Regions from separate parts of the Streptomyces sp. NPDC021749 genome, predicted to be linked through region 1. Evidence: riboswitches for the same ligand, from Rfam matches in the RefSeq annotation. Region 1 holds a riboswitch; each other region holds the start of a gene.

The links. Region 1 has a riboswitch for cyclic di-AMP ahead of AB0G35_RS20465 (M23 family metallopeptidase). Riboswitches for the same ligand answer to the same signal wherever they lie in the genome.
Positions count from the first base shown of each region.
Region 2: another riboswitch for cyclic di-AMP. It lies ahead of AB0G35_RS07280 (transglycosylase family protein); the one in region 1 lies ahead of AB0G35_RS20465 (M23 family metallopeptidase).
Region 3: another riboswitch for cyclic di-AMP. It lies ahead of AB0G35_RS33680 (C40 family peptidase); the one in region 1 lies ahead of AB0G35_RS20465 (M23 family metallopeptidase).

Region 1 covers NZ_JBFACE010000019.1:116,833-120,766, reverse strand. Annotated here, with positions in the region: gene AB0G35_RS20475 (HPr family phosphocarrier protein) at 1-98, shown strand, start outside; gene AB0G35_RS20470 (GntR family transcriptional regulator) at 406-1,095, opposite strand; gene AB0G35_RS20465 (M23 family metallopeptidase) at 1,302-2,102, opposite strand; cyclic di-AMP (ydaO/yuaA leader) riboswitch at 2,115-2,270, opposite strand; gene AB0G35_RS20460 (pitrilysin family protein) at 2,524-3,906, opposite strand.
Region 2 covers NZ_JBFACE010000005.1:189,207-193,140, reverse strand. Annotated here, with positions in the region: gene eno (phosphopyruvate hydratase) at 1-823, opposite strand, end outside; gene AB0G35_RS07280 (transglycosylase family protein) at 1,115-1,771, opposite strand; cyclic di-AMP (ydaO/yuaA leader) riboswitch at 1,779-1,987, opposite strand; gene AB0G35_RS07275 (transglycosylase family protein) at 2,199-3,245, opposite strand; gene AB0G35_RS07270 (cytochrome P450) at 3,496-3,934, opposite strand, start outside.
Region 3 covers NZ_JBFACE010000054.1:23,833-27,766, reverse strand. Annotated here, with positions in the region: gene AB0G35_RS33695 (8-amino-7-oxononanoate synthase) at 1-493, shown strand, start outside; gene AB0G35_RS33690 (ATP-binding protein) at 732-1,160, shown strand; gene AB0G35_RS33685 (GNAT family protein) at 1,503-2,150, opposite strand; gene AB0G35_RS33680 (C40 family peptidase) at 2,208-2,681, opposite strand; cyclic di-AMP (ydaO/yuaA leader) riboswitch at 2,686-2,859, opposite strand; gene AB0G35_RS33675 (hypothetical protein) at 3,165-3,473, opposite strand; gene AB0G35_RS33670 (ATP-dependent Clp protease proteolytic subunit) at 3,479-3,934, opposite strand, start outside.

The DNA.
Region 1 (3,934 bases):
TCGTGCTGGCCTCGGACGCCGAGGGCGCCGAGGAGGCGCTCGACCGCCTGGCCAAGCTCGTCTCCGAGGGTCTCGAAGAGCTCCCCGAGACCGTCTGAGCCCACCGGGACGCCCCTCATACGACGACCCCGCCGCGATGACCTGAAAAGGTGCCGCGGCGGGGCCGTTCTGCTGCGCTTTGCGTTCCGGGAAGTGCCATAGCCCTTCCCCGCACAAGTGCGCGCCCTCCGCCGCGCCGTTCTCATTGCGGGAACACTTGGCGGCGGACGCGAAAATACGTGGGGCGGAATGCGTGTGTACCGGAGAATATCCACCCGCCGTAATCCGAAATCAGCCAGGAAGGCAAGCGCGGCGCCGGAAAACGCCGCCCGGGAATTCCGCACCCCTTTGTATACGGCCCGCGTGTTAAGAACGGGCGCGCGCCGTGTTGACGGGCTGTTTCGGATCGCTCACCTCGGGTGCGGCGAGGCGCCGCAGCCGGTACACCGGGCGCGAGCGCTCGATGTGAGCCGCCATCAGGGCGCGGGCCCGTTCCGCGTCTCCACGGGCCACCGCGTCCAGCACCGCACCGTGCTCGTCCCACACCTCGCCGGCCCGCGGCGGCGGCTCCACCGCATACATCCACTCGATCTTGCGGCGCAGTTGGGTCAGCAGCGCGGTCAGGCTGGGACTGCCGGCCGCCTGGGCCAGCGTCTCGTGGAACCAGCCGTCGAGTTGGCGCAGGTCGGCGGGGTTGCCGTGGCGGGCCCGCTCGCGGCCGAGCCGTACCAGGCCGCGCAGCACCTTCAGATGGGCGGGGGTGCGCCGGGCGGCCGCGCGGGCCGCGCCCAACGGCTCCAGCAGGGCGCGGACGTCGAGCAGGTCGACGGCCTCCTGCTCGGTGGGCTCGGCGACGCACGCACCGGCGTGGTGGCGGGTGGTGACGAAGCCCTCCGACTGCAGGGTGCGCAGGGCTTCGCGGACCGGCACTCTGGAGACGCCGTACCGCGCCGCCAGGATCTCCTCGATCAGCCGGCTCCCCGGCGCCAGTGCGCCGGAGACGATGTCCTCGCGAATCGCCGTGCACACCGCATGCGCGGAAATATGGCCTCGCATCGATCGTGCCTCCGCCGTAATCCCCGGAAAACGCCGCCGGTCGGCGGCTTTTCCGAGACTCTATTCGACCGGCACGGCTTTTCCGACGGACTCTGCATATTCGGCGATATTTTTTGGCCAGTGGGCGCGGAGCGCACGGAGGCATGCGCCGGGGGCGCGGGGACGGGTCGGCCGGCGGGCCGGTCGGACGCCGGCCGGGCGCCGGCTCAGACGTTGACGCCGTGCGAGCGCAGGTAGGCGAGGGGGTCGATGTCGGAGCCGTAGTCGGGGCTGGTGCGGGCCTCGAAGTGCAGATGCGGGCCGGTGACGTTGCCGGTGGCCCCGGAGAGGCCGATCTGCTGACCGGGGGTGACGGTCTGGCCGACCGAGACGCCGATGGACGACAGGTGGCCGTACTGGGTGTAGGTGCCGTCGTGCATCTTGATCACGATGTTGTTGCCGTACGAACCGCCCCAGCCGGCCTCGACCACGGTGCCCGCGCCGACCGCGTGGACGGAGGTCCCGGTGGCGGCGTGGAAGTCGATGCCGGTGTGGCTGCCGGACGACCACAGGCTGCTGGACGCCTTGTAGCCGGTGGAGACGTAGGAACCGGCGATGGGGGCGACGAAGGCGTTCAGGCGCTTGCGCTCGGCGTCCCGGGCGGCCCGCTCCTTGGCCTCGCGCTCGGCCTTGGCCTTCTTCCTGGCGGCCTCGGCGTGCCGCTCGGCCTCCGCCACCCGCTTCTTGGCCTCGGCCTCGGCCTTCGCCTTCATGGCGGCGGCCTCGGCGGCGGCCTGCTGGGTGTCGGCCTGGACCTCCAGGCGGTGGGCGAGTTCGTCGCCGAGCACGACGGCCTGGGTGAGACCGGTGTCCTGGGCGCGCGCCTCGTCGGTGGCGGCCAGCGCCGGCGAGGCCATGGTGGCGACGACGCCGGAGGTCGCCAGGGTGGCTATGCCGGCGAGGTTGCGGGTCGTCCGGGCGGTGCGGCTGGCCCGGCGGTGCTTCCCGGTGGCACGGGTGAACGCCATGTGCTGGCTCGTCCTTTCCTTCCCTCTCGCCTACCGGGTTAGCTGACGGGTTCGGAGCAGGAAGGTCTCCTACGGACCCCTCCGGAGAGGCGCCCGATTCACCCCAGGGACGTGTGGGTCCCCGGCTCCCCTGGCTCGCGCCGTACGGGGACTCGGCGATGACTGTCCGGTGCCACTGTTGTGGCGGAGTTGTGACGAACAGCCGGACCGACGCTAATCGGGGCAACTTTGCGGCGCCAAACGGAACCGCGATTTTGTGCGGGATGCCACAAGTTCCGGAACCAACAAGCCCCTGCAAAACGGACATACGGCGGATTCCGCGGATTCCCGCGGACGGTGCCGGACATACGACGGCTCCCGTGGTGAGCGAACACCACGGGAGCCGGTCAGCCGTGACGCCTCGTCATGCGCCGTCCGCCACCTAGCCGCTGACGACGGTCACCTCTCCGATGCCCAGCGCCTTGACGGGCTCGGTGATCTGCGCGGCGTCGCCCACCAGGATGGTCACCAGGCGGTCCACCGGGAAGGCGTTGACGGCGGCGGCGGTCGCCTCGACCGTGCCGGTCTCCGCGAGCCGGAGGTACAACTGCGCCTGGTAGTCGTCCGGGAGCTGCTGCTCCACCTGGTCGGCGAGGGTGCCCGCGACGGCCGCGGCGGTCTCGTACTTGAGCGGCGCCACCCCGACGAGGTTCTGCACCGCGACGTCCCGTTCCTCGTCCGTCAGCCCCTCTGCCGCGAGGGTCCGCAGCACCTTCCACAGGTCGTCCAGCGCGGGCCCGGTGGAGGCGGTGTCCACCGAGCCGCTGATGGCGAGCAGCGCGGCGCCGGTGGCGCCCTCGGGGGACGTGGGGGCCGTGGAGCGCAGCACCTGGCCGAAGGCCCGCACGCCGTAGGTGTAGCCCTTCTCCTCCCGCAGGACGCGGTCCAGGCGGGAGGTGAGGGTGCCGCCCAGGCAGTACGTGCCGAGCACCTGCGCCGGCCACACGCGGTCGTGCCGGTCGGCGCCGATCCGGCCGATGAGCAGCTGCGTCTGGACGGCCCCGGGGCGGTCCACGATCACCACGCGGCCGGTGTCGTCGGCGACGATCGGTGTCGCCCTGACCGGCTCGGCGGTCGAACCGCTCCAGGCGCCGAGGGTGTCCGCGAGCGCCGCGGCCAGGTCGACGCCGGTGAAGTCGCCGACGATCACGGCGGTGGCCGTGGCGGGCCGGACGTGGGCGTCGTAGAAGGCGCGCACGGCCGCGGCGTCGATCCGCGCGATGGTCTCCTCGGTGCCCTGACGGGGGCGGGAGATCCGCGCGGTGGCCGGGAACAGCTCCTTGGAGAGCGCCATCGCCGCCCGCCGGGCCGGGTTGGCGAGCTCGTGCGGGATCTCGTCGAGGCGGTTGCGGACCAGCCGCTCGATCTCGCTCTCCGGGAAGGCGGGGGCGCGCAGCGCGTCGGCGAGCAGGCCGAGCGCGCGGGTCAGCCGGGAGGCCGGGACCTCCAGGGAGACGCGTACGCCGGGGTGGTCGGCGTGTGCGTCCAGCGTGGCACCGCAGCGCTCCAGCTCGGCGGCGAAGCCCTCCGCGTCGTATTTGTCGGTGCCCTCGGACAGGGCGCGCGCCATGATCGTGGCGACGCCGTCCAGGCCCTCGGGCTCGGCGTCCAGAGGGGCGACGAGGTTGATCTCGACCGCGACGACCTGCTGACCGGGGCGGTGGCTGGTCAGGAGGGTGAGGCCGTTGGGCAGTTGGCTGCGCTCGGGGGCCGGGAAGGCCCACGGCTTGGGGGCGCCGCTCTGGGGCTGCGGGTGGAACTGCATGGTGCTCCCTGGGGAATCCTGGCGGGTG
Region 2 (3,934 bases), on a different contig from region 1:
AGACGAGCTCCTCGTAGTACTCCGTCATCTCGGCGGCGGAGCGCTCCTTGCCCTCGAAGAGGTAGCGGCCGTCCTTGTAGAACTCGGAGGCGGCGACGTCCAGGGCGAGCGCGACGTCCTGGCCGGGGGTGTAGCCGGCCTGCTTGATGGCCTCCAGGATGAGGTCGAGGGCCTCGCGGTTGGAGCCGAGGTTGGGGGCGAAGCCGCCCTCGTCGCCCAGGCCGGTCGACAGACCGCGCTCCTTCAGGACCTTCTTGAGGGTGTGGTAGACCTCGGTGCCCCAGCGCAGGGCCTCGGAGAAGGACTCCGCGCCGATCGGGGCGATCATGAATTCCTGGATGTCCACGTTGGAGTCGGCGTGCGAGCCGCCGTTCAGGATGTTCATCATCGGCACGGGCAGGACGTGCGCGTTCGGGCCGCCCAGGTAGCGGAAGAGCGGGAGGTCGCTGGCCTCGGAGGCGGCGTGCGCGACGGCGAGGGAGACGCCGAGGATGGCGTTGGCGCCGAGCGAGCCCTTGTTGTCGGTGGCGTCCAGGTCGAACATGGCCTGGTCGATCAGCCGCTGCTCGGTCGCGTCGTAGCCGACGAGCTCCGGGCCGATCTGCTCGATGACGGCCAGGACGGCCTTCTCCACGCCCTTGCCGAGGTAGCGGTTGGGGTCGCCGTCGCGAAGCTCGATGGCCTCGAAGGCGCCGGTCGAGGCGCCGGACGGCACGGCGGCACGGCCGGTGCTGCCGTCGTCGAGGCCGACCTCGACCTCGACCGTGGGATTACCTCGCGAGTCGAGAATTTCGCGGGCTACGACGACGTCGATGGACGGCACGTTGTCTCCTTCATGGGTGTCTGGAGTTCTGCAGCACGAGCCTAACGGCCCGGGGAGCGTCCGCCTCCCCTTGGCCCGCTCCGTGGGACGGAATAACCCCACAAGCAGAACAAAGGACCAGGTCACGGGAGGTTTGCCGCGATGTTCGCCAAGCGGGGAAAGTCCGGCGGCGGGCCCGGCCGGCGGCGGCTCGGGCGGCGGGACACGGAGAAGCCCCGCCGCGGCGCGCCGGGGGGAGGGGCGCGCCGGACGGGGCCGGTCTCACCAGAGCTGTCCCGGTGCGGGGACGGCTCAGACGTGGAGCTTCTGACCCGGGAAGATCAGGTTGGGGTTGCCGCCGATGACGGACTTGTTGGCCGCGTAGACGGCCTTCCAGTTGGTGCCGTGCGCCTTGGCGATCTTGGCGAGGGTGTCGCCCGCCTTGACGGTGTAGTTGCCGTGGCCCTGGTTCTTCTTCGGGGCCGCCGGGGCGCTCTCGTGCTTCGGGGCGGCCGGGGTGCGCTTGACGGCCGCGTCGCTCTTCTGCGGGGCGGACTTGGCCACCGGGGTGCTGGTGTCCAGGTCAGGGGACGGGCCGCCGGAGGTCAGGCCGCCGGCGCCGGCGCAGGACCAGGCGCCCGGGCCCTGGAGGGCGAGGAGCTTCTCGGCGACGGTGATCTGCTGGGCCTTGGTGGCCAGGTCGGCGCGCGGCGCGTACTTGGTGCCGCCGGCGGCGGCCCAGCTGGAGTTGGAGAACTGCAGGCCACCGTAGTAGCCGTTACCGGTGTTGATCGACCAGTTGCCGCCGGACTCGCACTGGGCGACCTTGTCCCAGGTGGCGACGGAAGCGGCGGAAGCGGAGGTGGCGCCCATCAGCGGGGCGGCGACGGCGGCACCGGCGACACCGGCGAGCGCGGCGACGCGGACGGCCTTGGAGGGACGACGGTGCTTGCCCTTGTTGATCAGCATGGTTCGTTCGTTTCCTCACCGACGCCTGCGAGGTGAGCTGTCGGGTTCGGACTGATGAGTCGCCCGGCCGGTGCCGTGAGCACCGGGCTTCACCCCAAGCCGGCTGACCCGCTTTCACGGGCCGGGCCGGCGCCTACCTTGGTTCCCCCGCTCCTGCCTACGGCGCTTGCGCGTCAACTGCCTCCGGCCACCGGCAGGATTCGGCGTGTGGTCGAAGGGGCCCGCTTTGGCGAGCGGTGATGACCGTAAACAGGAATCCCGTGGGGTTCAAACCCCCTCATCTGAACCGAGTTGACCGTTTTTGATCACGGAGGGGACGTAAAGCCGCAGGTGGGGACCGGTGTGACGGCGGTGGACCCTTTGGGGTCCACCGCCCCACAACGAGACGCTTGTCTCACTTTCGCCAAAGCGGGCCGAAACCGGCGAACTACCCTGCGGACTGCCCGAGATCGAGCTGCTGACCCGGCTGGATCAGGTCCGCGTCGGACCCGATGACGTCCTCGTTGCGGTCGTAGAGCGCCGGCCAGCCACCCGGCAGCCGGTGCGCCCGGGCGATCGCTGACAGGCTGTCACCCGGCCGCACGGTGTACCCGCCACCGTCCGCCGGGGGCGTCCGGTGCGCGTCGTCACCGCGCGAGGCGTGCCGCCCGCCGGACGTCCGGCCGCCGCCGTCGCCCTCGCCCTCGCCCGGGTCCGCGCCGCCGCGGTGCCGGCCGGTACCGCCCGGCACGCTGTCCGTCGCCGTACCGCCCTGGGTCCCGTCGGAGGACGCGCCGCCCCCGTTGTCCGTACCGCTGCCGTCACCGGCACCCCGGCCGTCGCCGTTGCCGTCGTCGGAGGGGTCGGTGGTGCCGGAAGGACCGTGGGTGCCGGACGGGTCCTCGTCACGGTCGCCCGGCGTGGCGTCACCGGAGGGCCCGGAGGTCCGGTCGGGGTCGGGGGACGTCTCGTCGGTCCCGGTGGAGTCCGAGGGGGCGGGAGTGGACGGGGACGGCGTGGTCCGCGACGGCTCGTCACCGGCCGGCTCGTCACCCTCGTCGCCCCCCGGGTCGTCGGCCGTGCCGTCGTGCCAGCCGGAGGAGCCGCGGCCGGCGGTGTCGTCATCGTCCGACGGGTCGGGTATCGGGGTGCTGGTGCCGCCCGGGTTCACCTGCGGCGCCCGGCCGTCCTTCTTCAGGCCCGCGTTCACCGCACAGCTCGGCCAGGCGTCCGGCCCGAGGTCGTCGAGGATCGATTCGGCCACCGCGATCTGCTGGGCGCGGCTGGCGAGGTCCGGCCGCGAGGCGTAGGCCCCGCCGCCGTGCCGGTCCCACATCTCCTGGGTGAGCTGGAGCCCGCCGTAGAAGCCGTTGCCGGCGTCCGAGCTCCAGACGCCGCCGCTCTCGCACTGGGCGACCCGGTCCCAGGTCGCGGTGTCGGCGGCGTGGGCGCCACTGGCGGAGAGCAGGGGCAGTGCCAGTGCCGAGCCGGTCACTCCCGCCGTGACAAAGATGGCCGGTGCTTGACGGGGGCGACGGTGTCGGCCGTTCCCGGAACGCATGCGGATGCCTTTCGCGCGGCGGTTGAGTTGTCCCGACCGGCGGCCTTCCTCGGCAATGTGTTCGAGGGACCGTCGATCGTGGATCGAAAGGTAGCGGGGGTCACGGGTAGTCACAAGTCGGTGTAGCGGAGATCACGCGCAGGTTACGTCCTGACGCTCTGTCACCACCGGCCTCCGCCGCTGGTCAGGACCGCTCGGGCGAGAACTCCACCGGCAGCGACCGCAGTCCGCGCATGATGAGCCCGCCCCGCCACCGCAATTCATCCGGTTCCACCGCAAGCCGGATGTCCGGAAGCCGGGTCAACAGGGTGGCGAGCGCGGTCTGACCTTCGAGCCGGGCGAGCGGGGCGCCCAGGCAGTAGTGGATGCCGTGCCCGTATCCCAGGTGCTGATTGTCACGCCGGGTCAGGTCGAGCACGTCCGGCTCGGCGAAGCGCGCCGGGTCGCGGTCGGCGGCGGCCAGGACGACCAGGACCGGGTCCCCCTCGGCGATCCGCTGCCCGCCGAGGGCCAGCTCCTCGGTGGCGAACCGCCAGGTCGCCAGCTCCACCGGGCCGTCGAAGCGGAGGAGTTCCTCGACCCCGGTGGTCAGCAGCTCGGTGTCGCCCGCCGCCAGCGCCTTC
Region 3 (3,934 bases), on a different contig from region 1:
CGGCGACGGCGACGTGGTGGCCACCGTGACGCTCTCCAAGTCGCTCGGCTCCCAGGGTGGCGCGGTGCTCGGCCCGGCCCGGGTCATCGAGCACCTGGTCAACACCGCCCGGACGTTCATCTTCGACACCGGGCTGGCCCCGGCCGCGGCCGGCGGCGCGCTGGCCGCACTGCGGCTGATCGGCCGCGAACCCGAGCGCGCCGCCCGGGCCGGCGAGGTCGCCCGTGAACTGCACCGCCGGCTCACCGCGGCCGGACTGACGGCCGTACGGCCGGACGCCGCGGTGGTCTCCGTCCGCGCTCCGTCGCCGGAGGCCGCGGTCCGCTGGGCCGCCGACTGCCGTACGGCCGGTCTCGCGGTCGGCTGCTTCCGGCCGCCGTCCGTACCGGACGGGATCTCCCGGCTGCGGCTCACCGCCCGCGCGGATCTGACGGGCGATCAGCTCGACCGGGCGGTGGACACGATCGTCGCCACCGCACCGCCGATGATCTGACCTCCGGTGACCCTGGGTGACCGGAACGGCGTCCCGCATCCGGTCTCCCGTCGCAGAGTTCACCGCATCGAGCGACAGAAGTCTGCATAAGTTGGCGGATCGAGCACCACACCGGGGGCACGGGTGGCACTCTGGCGCTCCAGCAGAAGTCCGAGGCCGAATCGTTGACCCGAGCGGCACACCGGCTCCCCGGTCAGCGGACCGGAGCCGGCCTCGGTGGGAAAGGGACGGCGTCGCGATGGCAGACCACCAGGAATCCTCACTCACCCTGCCGAGCGCCCCGGAATCGGTCCGCCTCGCCCGCAGACACGCCCTCGCCGTGGTCACCGAATGGGGCCTGCCCGCCGGTTCCGCCACCGCCGACGCGGTCCGCCTGATCGTCTCCGAACTCGCCACCAACGCCGTCCAGCACACCTTCGGCCAGTCCCCGACCTTCACCCTCGAACTGCGTCTGCACCGCGACGAGGTACTGCGTGTCGGGGTCACCGACAGTCATCCCCGCCGCCCGCGCCGGCTGCCCGCCGCGGTCCAGCAGGACAACGGCCGGGGGCTGGTCATCATCCGCTTCCTCGCCGCGGAGGCCGGCGGCCGGCTCTCCGTCGTCCCCACCGACACCGGCGGCAAGACCGTCTGGATCAGCCTGCCCTGGCGGGTCGCGGCCGGCTGACTGCGCGCGACTCGCTCGGTGTGCGACGTGCTCGGCGTGCGACGTGCTCGTGTGCGGCTCGCTCGGTGTGCGGCCGTCACGGCGTGGAGGAGGGCCGGCTGAAGGCACCACACCGCCCCGCTCGCCCCTGCGGCCGCTACGAGCACGAGCTCCTCGGTGAGCAGCGGCTCCGGCACCACGCCGTCCGCGGCGGCATGGCTTCCCTCCGGCACGGCCTCCCCCCGGCACGTACTCGTGGGTCGGCGCCAGATCGACCGCTCCCCGCGCGACCGCCTCCGTGGCGCCCGGCGGGACGTGCTCCGTGCCCCCGTCCGGGCCGGGCCGCCCCTGCGGCGGTACGGCTCAGCCGCGCCCGCCGACCGGCACCATCAGCACCTCCGCGCCCACCGGGACGAACCCCGCGGCCAGCACCGCGCGGACGCTGCGGGCGTTGCCGGGGGCGACCTGGGCCCAGAGCCGTTCGCCGGCCGGTATGAGATGGCGGGCGGCGTGCGCCAGCCGGCGGCCGAGGCCGCGGCCCTGGGCGGCGCCGTCGACCTCCACCGCCAGCTCCCAGCGCCCGGCCACACCGCGGCCGATGACCAGCGTCCCGCCGTCCCCGGTCGTCCAGGCCCGCACCTCGTCGCGGTGGCGCAGCGCCCGGACGATGCGCGGATGGCTGCGGTCCGTCGTCTCCACCAGGTCCAGCGGCGGCGGCCCGGGCAGCGCCGCCGCGACCGTGGCCAGGTCGATGTTGTTGGCCTCGCGGCCGGTCCGTTCGCCGAGCGCGGTCAGGAACGGCGGGCTGAGCGGTCCGGCGAGATCGCCGGGAGCCATCCGGTCGCGCACCCAGGACGGATCCACGTCCGCGAACACCACGGCGTGGCAGGTGAACGACACCACGCCCACGTCCCGCGGGGAGGGCTGGGGCAGCACCGTCACCGCACCGTCCGCGGGCGGGAAGCTCCCCTGCGCGGCGGCCGTCAGCACCTTGCTCAGTTGCGAACTCACCCGGTCAAGTTACCGGCCGGCACTGACAATTGACTGGCCGGCCGGCGTCGCCGCAGCTCAGCGCACCCTTCCGTACGAGACCGCGCGGGACCAGATCTTCTCCAGCCGCACCACGCTGCCGGCCTTGGGCGCATGCCACATCCGGCCCTGCCCGGCGTAGATGCCGACGTGGTAGATGCCGTGGCCCGAACGGAAGAACACCAGGTCCCCGCGTTTCCGGGCGGAGGCCGGGATGTGCCGGGTGTGGCCGTACTGCTGGGCGGCGGTCCGCGGCAGGTCGCGGCCGGCGCGCTTGAACGAGTACAGCGTCAGGCCCGAACAGTCGAAGCGGTACGGCCCCATGGCCCCGTACTGGTAGGGCGAGCCCCGCTTGGAGGCCGCGATCCGCAGCGCATGGGCGGAGACGGTCGCGGCCTCGGCGTCGGCGGTGGTTCCCGGTGCGAGCGTGGTCCCGCCGAGCGTGGCCAGTGCCAGTGCGGACACCGTGCCGGCGCGGGCCAGCAGATGAGGCGTATGCGTGCGCACGGTCATGCGCAAACCCTTCGTCAGCCGCCTGCGAAGGAAGACCTGTCGGGTTCGGGCAGGCGAAGATGCCCGGCCGCTTCCACGGCTTCACCCCAAGGAGTCCGTCGGGCCGCGCGGGCCCCGGACCCCGTACTGCTCGGGTCCTCCGCTCCCGCCGATCCACACGCATCGACCGGACATCCGGCACGGCGGCGGGATTGGGCGCCCGGCCGGACCGCCCCGTCGCTGTGGCGGGGTCTTGTCGTCGAAGGGATCCTCACGCACCTGCCACCGGAATTCCGAGTTGAAAATGCCGTATGTGACATGCGCCACAATTGCGCCGAATGGTGGGATTTGCCTTGTCGCGGGCCGGGGTGCCGTCTGCGGCACCCCCCGGACCTGGGGCGAAACATCGGCGACCGCAGTAATTTCGGTGCCCGGCGCAATTCGTCCACCCCTTACCGCATGCCCGGACGCTACGCCGTCCGGGCAGCGCGAGCGCGTGTCGGGTCAGGGTTCCCGGGCCGGCGGCACCGTCACGTATCCGGCCCGGCGTTCCCCGTCCAGCACCCGCAGCGCCCGGGCCAGCGTCTCGCCGTGCAGCTCGTGCTCACCGCGGCTGTGCATCAGCGTCAGCGCGTCCCGCAGTTCGGCGGCCTTGCCCACCAGGGCCTGGGCGGCGCGCAGCGCCCGGTAGGTGCCGTCGCCGCGGGCCGGGTTGATCCGGCCCAGCAGGTCGAGCGCCTCCAGATAGCAGTCGATCAGCTGCCCCTCGGCGCGGGTGAGGGCGGGCAGCGGCGGGGTCTCCGGCGGCCACATCCGGCTCACCGCGCGACCGACGGCCGGCCGGCCGACTGCTTGCGGTTGCGGGTGAGCCCGTCGATCAGGCCGTACTCCTGCGCCGCGGGGGCGTCGAAGATCTTGTCGCGCTCGATGTCCGCGGCGATCCGCTCGCGCGGCTGGCCGGTGTGCAGCGCCAGCATCTCCTCCAGCATGGCGCGGCTGCGCAGCAGCTCCTGGGCCTGGAGGTAGAGGTCGGTGGCCTGGCCCTCGAACGGTTCGCTCACCGACGGCTGGTGGATCAGCACCCGGGCGCCCGGGAGCGCCAGCCGCTTGCCGGGGGCGCCGGCGGCCAGCAGCACCGCGGCGGCGGACGCGGCCTGTCCCAGGCAGACGGTCTCCACGTCGCAGGACACGAAGCGCATCGTGTCGTAGATCGCGGTCATCGCGGTGACCGAGCCGCCGGGGGAGTTGATGTAGAGCGAGATGTCCCGCTCCGG